DNA from 2 places in the Priestia sp. LL-8 genome. Region 2 is predicted to be linked to the other one. Evidence: a T-box and tRNA genes for the amino acid it is inferred to sense, from the RefSeq annotation. Region 2 holds a T-box; the other holds one or more tRNA genes.
What was found. A T-box is a leader RNA that pairs with one kind of tRNA and senses whether it is charged. The one in region 2 lies ahead of ileS (isoleucine--tRNA ligase), so its partner is inferred to be a tRNA-Ile.
Positions count from the first base shown of each region.

Region 1: it encodes a tRNA-Ile, which carries the amino acid that the T-box ahead of ileS (isoleucine--tRNA ligase) is inferred to sense. The anticodon was not compared.

Region 1 is NZ_JAZAQH010000001.1:4,310,037-4,317,559, reverse strand. It holds gene U9R83_RS22580 (hypothetical protein) at 1-173, shown strand, start outside; gene ispG (flavodoxin-dependent (E)-4-hydroxy-3-methylbut-2-enyl-diphosphate synthase) at 210-1,313, opposite strand; gene U9R83_RS22570 (hypothetical protein) at 1,465-1,797, opposite strand; gene U9R83_RS22565 (MFS transporter) at 1,874-3,085, shown strand; gene U9R83_RS22560 (DUF1189 domain-containing protein) at 3,237-4,019, opposite strand; gene U9R83_RS22555 (DUF456 domain-containing protein) at 4,376-4,861, shown strand; tRNA gene U9R83_RS22550 (tRNA-Asn) at 4,924-4,998, shown strand; tRNA gene U9R83_RS22545 (tRNA-Met) at 5,000-5,073, shown strand; tRNA gene U9R83_RS22540 (tRNA-Asn) at 5,114-5,188, shown strand; tRNA gene U9R83_RS22535 (tRNA-Ile) at 5,192-5,268, shown strand; tRNA gene U9R83_RS22530 (tRNA-Ser) at 5,280-5,372, shown strand; gene sodA (superoxide dismutase SodA) at 5,570-6,178, shown strand; gene U9R83_RS22520 (MFS transporter) at 6,308-7,523, shown strand, end outside.
Region 2 is NZ_JAZAQH010000001.1:4,067,360-4,074,882, forward strand. It holds gene U9R83_RS21220 (uracil-xanthine permease family protein) at 1-181, opposite strand, end outside; gene pyrR (bifunctional pyr operon transcriptional regulator/uracil phosphoribosyltransferase PyrR) at 338-880, opposite strand; gene U9R83_RS21230 (RluA family pseudouridine synthase) at 1,072-1,986, opposite strand; gene lspA (signal peptidase II) at 1,983-2,450, opposite strand; gene U9R83_RS21240 (conjugal transfer protein TraR) at 2,531-2,818, opposite strand; gene ileS (isoleucine--tRNA ligase) at 2,989-5,754, opposite strand; T-box leader at 5,825-6,045, opposite strand; gene U9R83_RS21250 (DivIVA domain-containing protein) at 6,115-6,609, opposite strand; gene U9R83_RS21255 (YlmH family RNA-binding protein) at 6,694-7,467, opposite strand; gene U9R83_RS21260 (YggT family protein) at 7,518-7,523, opposite strand, start outside.

The DNA of each region.
Region 1 (7,523 bases), 240 kb from region 2:
TCGTGCTTTCAATTCTTTCACTATTCTTTTTACCAATTATTCTTGGTGCCGCTGGGATTATTCTAGGGTTTATCGCACGCAGAAAAGGAGCACTTACGCTAGGAGCATGGGCAATAGGGATCGGAGTTGTATCGATTATTGTCGGTACGTTTATATTACCGTTCTTTTCATAAAAAAAGCGAGGCGCATATGCGCCTCGCTTTTTTTTATTATGATTTAGCTGCAGCTTTTTCAGCTTCTTGCTTTGCGTGATATTCAGCAGCAATTTTATCAATTTCTTTTTTTAGTTCCTCAACCATTGTTTCTTCAGGAACTTTGCGTACGATTTCACCTTTGCGGAATAAAAGACCCTCACCGCGTGCTCCTGCAATCCCGATATCAGCTTCACGAGCTTCACCAGGACCGTTTACAGCGCAGCCAAGTACCGCTACTTTAATCGGTGCTTTTACAGTTGAAATATACTCTTCAACTTCATTAGCAATGCTAATTAAATCAATTTCAATGCGTCCGCAAGTTGGACAAGAAATAAGGGTTGCAGCATTGGAAGCTAAACCGAATGATTTTAGCAATTCACGCGCAACTTTTACTTCTTCTACAGGATCCGCACTTAAAGAAATACGTAATGTATTTCCAATTCCTTTAGATAAAATAGCGCCAAGACCTGCTGCACTTTTTACAGTTCCTGCAAATAATGTTCCGGATTCTGTAATCCCTAAGTGAAGAGGGTAGTCAAATGCTTGAGCAGCTTTTTCATAAGCTTCAATTGCCAAGTTAACATCCGATGCTTTCATTGAAACGATGATATCATGGAAATCAAGATCTTCTAAAATTTTAATGTGATGAAGTGCACTTTCTACCATGCCATCTGCTGTCGGATAGCCGTATTTATCTAAAATACGTTTTTCAAGTGAACCGGCGTTAACTCCAATACGAATTGGAATATTTTTAGCTTTTGCAGCATTTACAACAGCTTCCACTTTTTCACGGCGTCCAATATTACCTGGGTTGATACGGATTTTATCCGCTCCGCCTTCAATTGCTTTTAACGCTAAGCGATAGTCAAAATGAATATCTACAACTAATGGAATGTTAATGCGTTTTTTAATTTCAGGGATTGCATCTGCTGCGCGCTCGTCTGGACAAGCAACACGAACAACTTGGCATCCTGCTTCTTCTAAACGTTTAATTTCTGCAACCGTTGCTTCAACATCATGTGTCTTAGTGGTTGTCATACTTTGAATAACTAACTCGTTGCTGCCTCCGATTGTTAAATCTCCAACTTTAACCGGGCGTGTTTTTGTACGATGTATAATTTCACTCACGTGATAATCTCTCCTTCAAAATGAAATCAAGAATTTGAATTCATTAATAGAATAACTCTTTATGAACAAAATAACTAGTAGAAAGTACTACCTTAGCTATTTTAACAATGACTATCCCATCTTGACAAGAAGAATGCTGTCATTACTTGTAAATAGGGAACTTATACGTTTTTCCAATTTGAATATCCTCAGGTGCTGTACCGTTATTTAACTTTTTAAAGTCTGTAATCATTTGGTTCATAGAAACCGGTAACGATTTTTTTGTAAGTTCTTCAATGACGGACAAAACTGTATCGCCTGGCTTAATTTTTATTTTTGTATAGGTGGAAGAAGAGCTGGCGGCTTTTGTTTCTGCAGGCTGCGCTTTGCTGACTTGAACTGCTTCAGTAGCAGTAGGGATGGTTCCGTATTTAATGTCATAATGACAAATATATCCGATAAAAGCGAAAGCGGCTAATGCACATAGCTTTTTCATTATGCTCCTCCTTCATTCTTTTGCTTATGTGTAAAGCCTATGCTTGTCTTACTTAAATATGATTGGAGAAAGAAATTTGAAGGAAAAATTAATGATTGTTTCATTAGGCTTATTGCCTTTAATCATGGTATTGGGGAATTCCATGCTCATTCCCCTGCTACCGAGCATTCAAAAGTCGCTTCACTTAAGTGGAGTCCAAACCAGTTTGATACTGAGTGTATTTTCGATTCCAGCTGCATTATGTATTCCTGCGGTAGGAATTTTATCAGACCGATATGGGCGTAAAAAATTAATTATGTATTCGCTCATCGTGATGATAATCGGTAGTTTTATCGCTGCTAGTAGCGCTTCGTTCTCTTCTGGAAGCTTTGCTGTATTGATGGCTGGAAGAGTGATTCAAGGGATTGGCGCTGCTGGTACTACAACGTTGGCAATGGCATTAACTGGAGATGTATTTATAGGTGAAAAAAGGGCAAAAGTCCTCGGGCTTTTAGAAGTGTATAACGGAGCAGGAAAAGTGGTTGCACCTATAATTGGAGCAACGGCGGCACTCGTCGTATGGTATGCCGCATTTTTTGTGTATCCTTTAGCTGCAGGTGCTGCTTTAGTAGGTATAGCCATATACGTGAGAGAAGCAAAAACAGGCTCGGAATCAGTATCTGTTCAAGAATATTTAAAGAGAGCTATTGGGATTGTCTATGATAAAAGAAAATCGCTTTTTCCTTTATTTTTTGTGGGGGGATTGGGGTTGTTTTTATTATTTGGCATTTTATATTATCTATCTTTCTTAATAGAGGAAACGTATCATATAGACGGTTTTTTTAAAGGAACCGCTTTTTTATTTCCTCTTGGGGCGATGACGTTCGTTTCTTATTGGACGGGTCAGCGCATTAAAACGGATGTAGAGCTCATGAAAAAATTAATGGTAGTAGGAATGATTCTTTTATTCGTGATGTTTGGAATATTAACGCTTATTTACACGCTTCCTATTCTGATGTTTTGTTTGACAGTCGCCTTTGGCGGCTTAGGATTTGTTCTTCCGTGTATTAATATGATGATTACTTCAGCGGCTTCAGATGAAGAAAGAGGGTTCATTGTATCCATTTATGGAACGGTGAGATTTTTAGGAGTAGCGTTGGGACCTGTTGTTTTTGAAGTGTGGATGCATGCTGAAAGGCTGATGTTTATTTATAGCTTTATTCTGCTCGCAGCAGGAGGTTTGTGGGTTTTGTATCAGTTGAAAATTTTTTCTTCTGCAATGGGAAGAAGAAAAGTTGTACAGAAATAAAGAGGCTGGCACAAAAGTATGTTAGTTGAAGAAGCTCCGAACGAATTTGATTCTTGATCAAGAATCAAATTCGTTCGGAGCTTTTTATTGGCAGGGTAAACATAGATTTTATGTATGTAGGTGCTTCTAGCGGTTGATTGGATTCATTTCGTTATGTTTCAATCGCTTTATTAGGTTTTATCTTTTTTCTTATAGGAACCCTTGTGACGAGCAATAAGTAAATGAAGAACGTTCCTATCCAGTAAAGAGAGCTATGTGTTGCTAGAGACAAAGAAAAAGCTTCAAAAAGCGTATAAAGCAGCGTGAAGGCTACCGTACTATAAGCGCTCAGTGCCCATAGCTGTTTGAAAGGTAGCTGCTTTTTAGTAATGAGTCCAATCAGTTTTCCAAGGTAAGCAAGGCAGGTAATAGCAAGGAAGTTTAGTCCAGATGTTAATACGTACAGTAAAAGCGTAGCGATAGGGACAAGTATGTATAAAGAAAATTTTTGTTCGTGCAGCAAGTTTAACAGTTCATTTTTATCTTTATGATGCCAGTTTAGCAACTCATATGAATACGTTTGTGTTTGTGAATTAGTCGTGATGTAAATTCCATCCTTTAAAAAACCAATTGCATGAGCAGGGGAATGAAACCGTTCAATAGACTGTGAGGGATTTAAGATAAAAGCGGTACCGTTTACTTTTTTTGTGAAAGGTTGACTTGACGTAAGCTGTGAATTTGAAATAGAAAAAGAAGAAACAGACTTCGGGAGATCTGTAGTAGCGATATGATAGCCGTTTACAATCGTCAAAGCCATAAAGAAAAATGTAGGCAGCAAAGAAATAAATGTTAAAAACAGAACAAAGCCAATTGTTTTATTCGTATGCTCAAAGCGAAGCGACCTTATTTTTTTGAAGGAAGTAAAGCTCCATGCCATCTTTTTCAGCATGCTCATTGTAAAACCTCCTCTTATTGAAAATTCTGATTATACCTTATTTTATAGCGGAAATTTAAGGTTTACAATAGATTTTAGAAACCGTTACCAATTATAATGATGCGATGGAGCGTTTTGTCAAAGCACATCTTATACTCAAATAGACTTATATGTACAGGTTTTGCTGTCATTGTTTTTGGAGATATTACGGGCAGCCTGAGGACCGTGCTGTTAATATTACAGAGGTACACTCGAAAATCATTATTTGAAGAGGTATTCGAAAGTAAAATAAAGGAAGGACTTATCGTGCAAGCTCTTTCTTTATAGGAGTGATTATTGTATGATAAATAGTAATAATAAAAAGGATAGGTGCGGGCATGGCTATTTTATGTTGGGCATTAATTATCATTAGCTTTGTTGTATCGTTTGTTGGGTTGGTTTATCCCATCATCCCAAGCGTGCTATTTGTAGCTCTAGGATTTGTTATATACGGTTTATTTTATGATTTTAGCTCCTATAGCTGGTTATTTTGGGTGATACAAGGATTGTTAGTTGTCGCACTTTTTTTAGCAGACTATATAGCTAATATTATTGGTGTGAAAAAATTCGGAGGCACTAAAGCAGGTGTTTGGGGAAGTACAGTTGGGCTGCTTGTGGGTCCGTTTGTCATTCCGGGATTTGGAATTATTTTAGGGCCGTTTATCGGAGCGATTGTAGGAGAACTTATTGTTCATCGGACCACCATTAGCAACGCAGTAAAAATTGGAGTAGGTTCGGTTATTGGCTTTTTTAGTGGCGCTATTTCAAAAGGATTTATTCAACTGCTGATGATTGCCTATTTTTTATACGCTGTTTTAAAATAATATATTGACTTTAGGCTAGAAACATGTTAAATTTTTAATGTCGCTAGTAAATGTTATATTGTTCCACAGTAGCTCAGTGGTAGAGCTATCGGCTGTTAACCGATCGGTCGTAGGTTCGAGTCCTACCTGTGGAGCCATGGCGGTGTAGCTCAGCTGGCTAGAGCGTACGGTTCATACCCGTGAGGTCGGGGGTTCGATCCCCTCCGCCGCTATTTTCCAATTTACATTTGTGACATACATAATTCATATTGTTCCACAGTAGCTCAGTGGTAGAGCTATCGGCTGTTAACCGATCGGTCGTAGGTTCGAGTCCTACCTGTGGAGCCATGGGGACCCTTAGCTCAGCTGGTTAGAGCAGACGGCTCATAACCGTCCGGTCGCAGGTTCGAGTCCTGCAGGGTCCACCATTTATAGGGTTGGAGGAATACCCAAGTCCGGCTGAAGGGATCGGTCTTGAAAACCGACAGGGGTGTTAAAGCCCGCGGGGGTTCGAATCCCTCTTCCTCCGCCATACTATTGTTTATTCAAAGCTTCTTTTGAGAAAAAGAAGCTTTTTTTATGTTTAAAAGAATAGCGAATGGGAAATAGGTAAATATAAATCATGGATTAGGTACTTTTTATTTGAAACAGTAGGGTAAATTTGCTAATCTAAACGTATATGGTGCTTTTGCGCCAAAATGCTTACATATTTTGAAGGAGGAATTATTCATGGCTTACAAATTACCAGAACTACCTTATGCATACGATGCACTGGAACCACATATCGACAAAGAAACAATGAATATTCACCACACAAAACATCACAACACATACGTTACAAACCTAAACGCTGCTGTTGAAGGTAAAGCGGATTTAGAAAGCAAAAGTATTGAAGAGTTAATTTCAAACTTAGATGCTGTTCCTGAAGATATCCGTACAGCAGTACGCAATAACGGTGGCGGTCATGCGAACCACTCATTATTTTGGACAATCCTTTGCCCTAACGGCGGCGGTGCTCCAACTGGTGAATTAGCAGACGCTATCGCTAGCAAATTCGGAAGCTTTGATCAATTCAAAGAAGAATTTGCAAATGCAGCTAAAACTCGCTTCGGTTCTGGCTGGGCTTGGTTAGTTGTAAACAACGGCCAATTAGAAGTAACAAGCACACCAAACCAAGATAGCCCATTAATGGAAGGCAAAACGCCAATTCTTGGTCTAGACGTTTGGGAGCACGCTTACTACCTAAATTATCAAAACCGCCGTCCAGATTACATTTCAGCATTCTTTAATGTTGTAAAATGGGACGAAGTTGCTAAACGTTACGACGCTGCAAAATAAGCTGAAGACGTATTTAAGAGCCAGTAAAGTAATTATTACCTTTACTGGCTTTTTTGTTTTCCAATTCTTTTACATATCTCCTTTTCTTTTTCACACACTAGGTGTAGAAGAGAAAAGGAGTTTTTTGATATGCCTTTATTAAAAAAAGTAGTTGGAGATGTAGAAGTTAGTAAAGATTTACTTTTGCTTTTAATTATAGGCGGTCTTTATGCCTTGGCTATTTCAATTTCCAATTCGTTTGTTAACATTTATCTGTGGAAGCAATCAGGCGAATTTTCAGATCTCGCTATTTATAATTTAGCGGTAGTGGTGCTTCAGCCGCTTACGTTTATTTTAGCAGGTAAATGGGCCAAACGAATTGACCGGGTTGTGGTTTTAAGGTTAGGTGTATCTTTTTTAGCTGTTTTTTATATCGCTGTATTAGTCAGTGGAGCTAACGCAGCCGAGTATTTAGTATTGCTTGGTGGACTGCTGGGTATAGGGTATGGCTTTTATTGGCTAGCTTTTAATGTGCTAACTTTTGAAATTACAGAACCTGATACAAGAGACTTTTTTAATGGATTTTTAGGGATCTTAAACTCTTTTGCAGGGATGATTGGTCCTTTAGGAGCGGGCTTCGTTATTTCCGCTTTGTATGAATCACTTGGGTATAAAATTGTGTTTGGTGTATCGTTGCTATTGTTTATCGGTGCCGTTGTGCTTAGTTTTTTTATTACAAGACGCGCAGCGGAAGGAGTATACAAATTTAAAGAAGTATGGGCTGAACGAAAAGTCAATAAAGACTGGAATCGAATATTGCAGGCTCATTTCTTTCAAGGGTTGCGTGAAGGTACGTTCATTTTTGTTGTATCCGTCATGGTATTTATTACGACGGGAAGTGAATTAGCATTAGGAACATATGGACTGGTGAATTCAGCGGTTGCGTTTGTAGGCTACTATGTTGCCTCAAGATTTATTAAGCAAAAAAATCGTCTTCGATTTATCTTCACAGGGGGCCTCCTTCTCTATGGAGCAGTCTTTTTGCTTATCTTTAACTTATCGTATCCAAAGTTAATTATATATGCTGTTTGTATTGCCATTGCTTATCCTATTTTGTTGGTTCCATTCATTTCTCTAACATACGATGTGATTGGACGAGCAAAAGACGTTGTTTCAAAAAGAATTGAATACATTGTTGTTAGAGAAGTATTTCTGAATATTGGACGCGTCGTTTCCATATCTTTATTTTTAATAGCTGTACTATTTTTTGATGAAGCAAAAAGTATTCCTATTTTATTAGCTATTGTTGGAGCAGGGCATACGATCATTTATTTTTGTGTGAGACATATCTCGCAGCCTCTGCACA
Region 2 (7,523 bases):
GGAAAGCAAGTGTTCCTACCCCGCTTGAAATCAAAGCAATTGCCGGGCTGAACCCGACTAGGAACGGCACTAACACCGTCGACCCAAACATTGCAAACAAATGCTGCAGACTCAATGTTAACCAATTTACTGCTTTTGGTTTATCATGTATATCAAGTACAAAATCTCGTTGTTGACTCATATGCTTTTCCTCCTATCACTATTAAAAAACCTCTTTACGCAGAGGCAAAGAGGTTTTCAGCATACAGGGAAGACGCTATACCGCAGTATAGTTTTCCTTGTATAGTGACCCCCCTTTTGCAGCCTCACGGGACTACCATTTAAAAGGGTATATAATTTATTTTTCGTAAATAGACACGTGGTCTTTTTCATCTACTTCCATTAAATGCACCGCAATTTTTTCACTTTTAGCTGTCGGTACGTTTTTGCCAACATAGTCTGCTCGAATCGGCAGCTCGCGGTGCCCTCTATCCACTAAAACAGCCAGCTGAATGAGTTCAGGTCGGCCGATATCAATTAGTGCATCAAGTGCTGCTCGAACCGTACGGCCCGTATATAACACATCATCTACTAAGATGACGTTCTTATTTGCAATATCTGTCGGAATATCTGATCCTTTTACGAGAGGCTCATCATTGCTTGTCACTTTTGATAAATCATCTCGGTAAAGCGTGATGTCGAGTTCTCCGACTGGCAGTGTATTTCCTTCAATTTGTGCAATTCGTTCTGCTAAACGTTTTGCGATATAAATACCTCGCGTTTTAATCCCCACTAGCACACAATTTTCGATTCCTTTATTCTTTTCAATAATCTCATGTGCAATTCGAGTTAAAGCGCGGCGAATAGCCTGCTCGTCAAGTACGGTAGCTTTTACGTTCACTGTTTTTCACCTCAAGTTGTTGACATAAAAAAATCCTCTTGCCTTGAGGCAAGAGGATTTGGTTTTAGACATATTTCTTCAAAAAGGCTATAAGTATGCCTTTTCTGCACCGTTTCCTTCTCAGCCTCTCTGGACTGTTCTTAAAGGTTCTTATTAAGTTAATACAAGTATGCCATCACTTATGGCAGTTGTCAACTTCTTTTTTCAATAAGCTCTAGCATCTCATTAAACTCTTTTGGAGCCGGCGCTTCAAATTCCATATATTCATTTGTACGAGGGTGAATAAAGCCTAATACACCTGCATGAAGCGCTTGTCCGTCAATCGGAAGCGTTTTTTTCGGTCCATATTTCGGATCTCCAGCAAGCGGAAAACCAATATACTTCATATGAACGCGAATTTGGTGTGTTCGTCCCGTTTCTAGCTTACATTCAACAAGTGAAAAATCTTTAAAACGCTGTAATACAGTAAAATGTGTCACTGCATCACGACTGTTTTCATCAGTGACCGTCATGCTTTGACGATCTTGCTTATCTCGGCCGATTGGCGCATCAATTGTACCGTGATCGTGCGCAATTACTCCGTGAACGATAGCTTTGTAGCGACGCGTCACTGTTTTAGCTACAAGCTGACTAACTAGTGATTCATGAGCTAAATCATTTTTTGCAACCATAAGTAAACCAGATGTATCTTTATCAATTCGATGAACGATACCAGGGCGCATAACGCCGTTAATACCGGATAAATCTTTACAGTGAGCCATTAGGCCGTTTACAAGCGTGCCGCTATGATGACCAGGAGCTGGATGTACAACCATGCCGCGAGGTTTATTTACAACAAGCACATCTTGATCTTCATAATAAATATCTAAATCCATTTCTTCCGCTACCACATCAAGCTCTTCTAGTTCCGGCACTTCAATAATAACAGCGTCTCCTGTTTTACATTTATAGTTTCCTTTAACGGTTTTATCGTTCACTTTTGCGTGACCTTCTTTAATCCACTGCTGCACTTGTGAACGTGACCATTCTGCATTTACAGTCGAAAGTACTTTATCAATACGTTCTCCCGCTTGTTCTTCATTTATAACTGTTTCAATTACATTCATTCTTTGTGCTCCTTCTTCATTTTCCCTTCAAACAGCGTCATAATAAACATGATGATTACTCCGACGACAAGTGCCGAATCAGCTACGTTAAAAATCGGAAAATCATACGTAAAGATGTATGTATTTACGAAATCAACTACTTCTTTACGGACCACTCGATCAATAAAGTTTCCAATGGCGCCGCCTAACATTAATGCTAGCGCAATACCGAACCATTTATCTTGTTTTTTGAGCTTTTGAATATAAATTATTAAACCGACTACCACAACCACCGTAATGAGATAAAAGAACCACATCTGTCCTTGTAAAATCCCCCACGCGGCTCCTCTGTTACGATGAGAGGTAATGTAAAGAAAGTTTTCAATCACGGTGATGCTTTGTCCATAATACATTTCTTTTACAATCATCCATTTTGTTACCTGATCAATAAGTATAACAGCTAAAGCGATAAGATAATAAAACACAAACGTTTTCCTCCCGCAATAAAATCAAACGAATCCATACTAAAGCATTTTAGCACATAATTCATTTTTTTTCTCGCTTCTCACCATAAAACAAATAAATCTTCGTTTGTGCGGGCCGTCGGCATTACTTTTAATTTATGAATAGACATCACTTCGCCAGTTAGTTCATCAATTCCGAACGCACCAACGTCAAGCTTTGCTAACGCGTGTTCTACATCTTTTAAATCTGCTTTAATCATTTCTATTACATAACGTTCCTTTTCATCTATATAACCAGATTGTTCTGTAGCATATCTCACTAGGCGATCTTGTAATTCTTCTTTAATAAGAGCTAATTCCTGTCCAATGGAAAGATAATTTTCATACATGCAAACGCCTCCTGTGCTGATAAGATGAAGTATTAATGATGTTAGGTTTACCGAGTTTTCCATCGAATCTACAACACAAGTTTTTCCTAAGGCTTTAAATGCTTTATACCATTGTATTTGGGAATTTCGTACAGCAAAAAACACGCCCAAAAAGGACGTGTTTTTGTTCATTACTGCTGAACGTAGTGATTTTTCACAACATCCGCACAGCGTGTACATAAAGTCGGGTGATCTTGATCTTCGCCAACTGTTGGTGATACAACCCAGCAGCGCTCACACTTCTCACCTTCTGCTTTACTTACAACAATTGAAGCATAGCTGAATTTTTGTGCTTCAGCAGGTGCTTCACCTTCTGCTACTTCAAGATCTGAAACGATGAAGAGTTGACCTACATTTTCAGAAATAGATGCTAACAGCTCTTTTGTATCTGCTGTTGGATACAGCGTTAATTTCGCTTCTAAAGACTTACCGATTACTTTTTCATTACGAGCCTGTTCTAGCGCTTTTAATACTTCATCACGAAGCTCCATGAACGCATCCCATTTCTCTACTAATTGATCTGCTCCTTCAATTTCTTGAACCTCTGGCATATCAACTAGCTGCACGCTTTCTTCCTTTACATTTGGAATGTGAACCCATACTTCGTCTGCTGTATGAGAAAGAATTGGAGACACTAATTTCGTTAACGATAATAACGTTTCATAAAGGACCGTTTGAATGCTGCGACGCTCTACATTATTTTCTGCTTCGATGTACAATACATCTTTTGCGAAGTCTAAGTAGAATGAACTCATATCAATTGTACAGAAATTATGCACTGCGTGATAAATGCTTGAGAATTCATATGAATCATAAGATTTTTGCACTTTATCAATTAATTTGTTCAGCTTCACAAGCATGTAGCGGTCTACTTCACGAAGGTCTTCAACGGCTACAGCGTCAGTTGTTGGATTAAAGTCCGCTAAGTTTCCTAGTAAGAAACGGAACGTGTTGCGGATTTTACGATATACTTCTGCTACTTGTTTTAAAATGTTATCAGATACACGAACATCAGCTTGGTAATCTACAGAAGCTACCCATAAACGTAAAATATCTGCACCTAGTTGTTTCATTACTTTTTCTGGAATTACAACGTTTCCTAATGACTTACTCATTTTGCGACCTTCACCGTCTAAAGCAAATCCGTGGCTAAGTACCCCTTTATAAGGTGCTTCACCCGTTACAGCTACACTTGTAGAAAGACTTGAATTAAACCAGCCTCGGTATTGGTCAGAACCTTCTAAATACAAATCAGCCGGACGCTGTAAGTCTTCACGCTCTTCAAGAACAGCTTGATGTGAAGAACCAGAGTCAAACCATACGTCCATGATGTCTGTTTCTTTTGTGAAGAGGCCATTTGGGCTTCCTTCATGAGTAAAGCCTTCTGGAAGCAAGTCTTTTGCTTCACGCTCAAACCATACGTTTGATCCATGTTCTCTAAATAGATTTGATACGTGTTCAATTGTTTCGTCCGTAATGATTGGCTCATCATTTTCAGCATAAAATACCGGAATCGGCACGCCCCATGCACGTTGGCGAGAAATACACCAGTCTCCGCGGTCACGCACCATGTTATAAAGTCGCGTTTCACCCCAAGTAGGCACCCATTTTGTTTTTTCTACTGCTTTTAATAAATCTTCACGGAAATCTTTAATAGACGCAAACCACTGTGCCGTTGCACGGAAAATTGTTGGTTTCTTTGTACGCCAGTCATGTGGGTATGAGTGGGTAATGAAACTTAATTTTAACAGCGCGCCTTCTTCTTCTAGTTTGTCTGTAATCGGCTTATTCGCTTTATCATAGAATAACCCTTCAAATCCTGGTGCTTCATTCGTCATATGACCCTTACTGTCGACTGGGCAAAGAACTTCCAAACCGTATTTTTGACCAACGATAAAGTCGTCTTCCCCGTGTCCCGGTGCTGTATGAACACATCCAGTACCAGCATCCGTTGTTACGTGATCGCCAAGAACAACTAAAGAATCGCGCTTGTAGATTGGATGTTCAGCTACCACGCGTTCAAGTTCTGAACCTTTTACTGTACGAAGTGTCTTATAGTCAGCCCATTCAATTTCTTTAGCAACTGTTTCAATCAGTTCAGTTGCCACTACATATTTTGCTCCGTCTGCTTCAACTACGCTGTACTGAAGCTCAGGATTGACAGCAATCCCTTGGTTAGCTGGCATTGTCCATGGTGTTGTCGTCCAAATGATGAATTTTTCATCTTGGTCAAGCACACCTTTACCATCTTTTACGTTAAACGCTACGTAAATAGAAGCTGAACGCTTGTCATAGTATTCAATTTCCGCTTCTGCTAAAGCAGATTCACTTGAAGGGGACCAGTACACAGGTTTTAACCCTTTGTAGATGTAGCCTTTTTTCGCCATGTCACCAAACACTTTGATTTGCTGCGCTTCGTACTGCGGCTGAAGCGTTACATATGGATTATCCCAATCTCCGCGTACGCCTAAACGCTTGAACTGCTCACGCTGGCCGTTTACTTGTTCCCAAGCATACTGTTCGCAAAGCTTACGGAACTCAGCTACCGTCATTTCTTTGCGGTTTACTTTTTTATTTTTTGTTAAAGCTGTTTCAATTGGCAAGCCGTGTGTATCCCAGCCTGGTACATAAGGTGCGCAGAAGCCTGACATCGACTTATAGCGAACGATAAAATCTTTTAAAATTTTATTTAAGGCATGTCCCATGTGAATATCGCCATTCGCATATGGAGGTCCGTCATGCAGGACAAATAGCGGACGACCTTCCGTACGTTTTTGCACTTTTTCATAAATATTCATTTCAGCCCACTGTTCTTGCATTTTAGGCTCGCGGTTCGGTAAATTTCCACGCATCGGAAATTCAGTTTTTGGCATCAATAATGTATCTTTATATTCCATGTTTTACCCTCCAAAAAAAACGTAAATTTCATATCTTTTTGTACCATAACAAAAAGACCTCCTCATCCCAAAAAGGGACGAGAAGGTCTCCCGCGGTACCACCCTAGTAGATTTGCTGCACGCAAATCCTCTTTGCATTCGTAACGTGAATAAACCGCCACTGCTTACTATCATCATTTCAGCAATGGTACTCTAGGGTGATTTTCACTTTTTTGTTTGTTATCGAGCTCGCACCATCCTCGATTCGCTTTGACAAACTAAAAAAGCTACTCTCCCTGTCTCCGTACTGTTTGATATGAAATTTCATCTGTTACCAAATTATATGACAACAAAACGTGAGAAGTCAAGATGATGTCTCGACTAGTCAATTTTTTCTTCTAGCGCTGGCATCTCATAATCCATCAACTGATCCCAGTCATCGCTGTTTAACATTTCAAGCTGTGCTTCGATTAACATTTTGAAACGAGTTCTAAATACTTTAGACTGCTTTTTCGTCTCCTCAATGTCCATCGCAATTTTACGAGACTTAGACAGTGCTTCATTAATAATACGGTCCGCATTTTTTTCTGCTTCTTTTATAATGAGCTTCGCTTCTTTTTCAGCGTTTCGCTTCACATCTTCCGCTGCTTCTTGAGCAATTAAAATTGATTTATTTAACGTTTCTTCGATGTTAGTAAAATGTCCAAGACGATCTGTTAATTCAGATACTCTTCCTTCTAACTCCTTTTTATCACGCATTACCAGCTCATAGTCTTTAATTACTTGGTCAAGAAACTCATTTACTTCATCTTCATCATATCCGCGAAACCCGCGATTAAACTCTTTGTTATGAATATCCAAAGGGGTTAAAGGCATCTAGGCCACCTCCGTGTTGTCTCATTACATCATTAGTAATGGTTTATTCGACATATTTTTAAAATTTCCTGCTAGTAGATTTCTTTATTTCTGCTTTCCTACAACAATTCGCCATTTTTCTTTTTTAGTTTTGCCTTCAAGTGAAACGATACGACTTCTGCCGTGGCCACGAAGCGACAAAATATCACCTTCATGACATTCAAAAGACGGCTGTTCAATGACTTTAAAATTTACTTTTACCGCTCCATTTGCAATAAACGGCTGGACTTTTTGTCTTGATAAATTGTGAATAGTCGACAGCAAAACATCAAGCCTCATTGAAGAAACTGTATAAACGTGTTCAATCAGCTCTTCTTTTACCACATGCAGCTGCTCTCTTTGAATAGAAGAAAGTGAAACTTTGGCTTTTCCAATTGATGTTAAATTCATCTCGATATAGGAAGAAATTTCCTCTGCAACTACAAGCTGAATATCGTCTCCCGCGACCAAAATATCTCCAAATTTTGAACGGCGCAGTCCTAAAGACATCGCCGAACCAAGAACTTGAGGATGTTCAATTGTCACAAACTTTTTAGGATAATTGAGCTCGTACATACACAACTGAAAATCTTCGCTTTGAGGTACATAGTAATCGGGATATAGCAGCGCACGCTTGCGTTCAGCAAACGGTTGTCCACCATCAAATGAAACTTGAACCTCTCCTTCAGTCCCGATAATAGCCGTCACAATCTGCTGTTCTCTTGGATCTAAAAAGTCCGTTAATTTTGGGCTGTATTGATGTAGGACATCTTCTTTCCACTGAAGAACCTGGTCAATAAATCCATGTTCTTCTTGCCTAAAATGTTCATAAATAGACATATTATTACTCCTACTATTGGTATGTAAAAAAGGAATCCAGCGATTCCTTTTTAAAT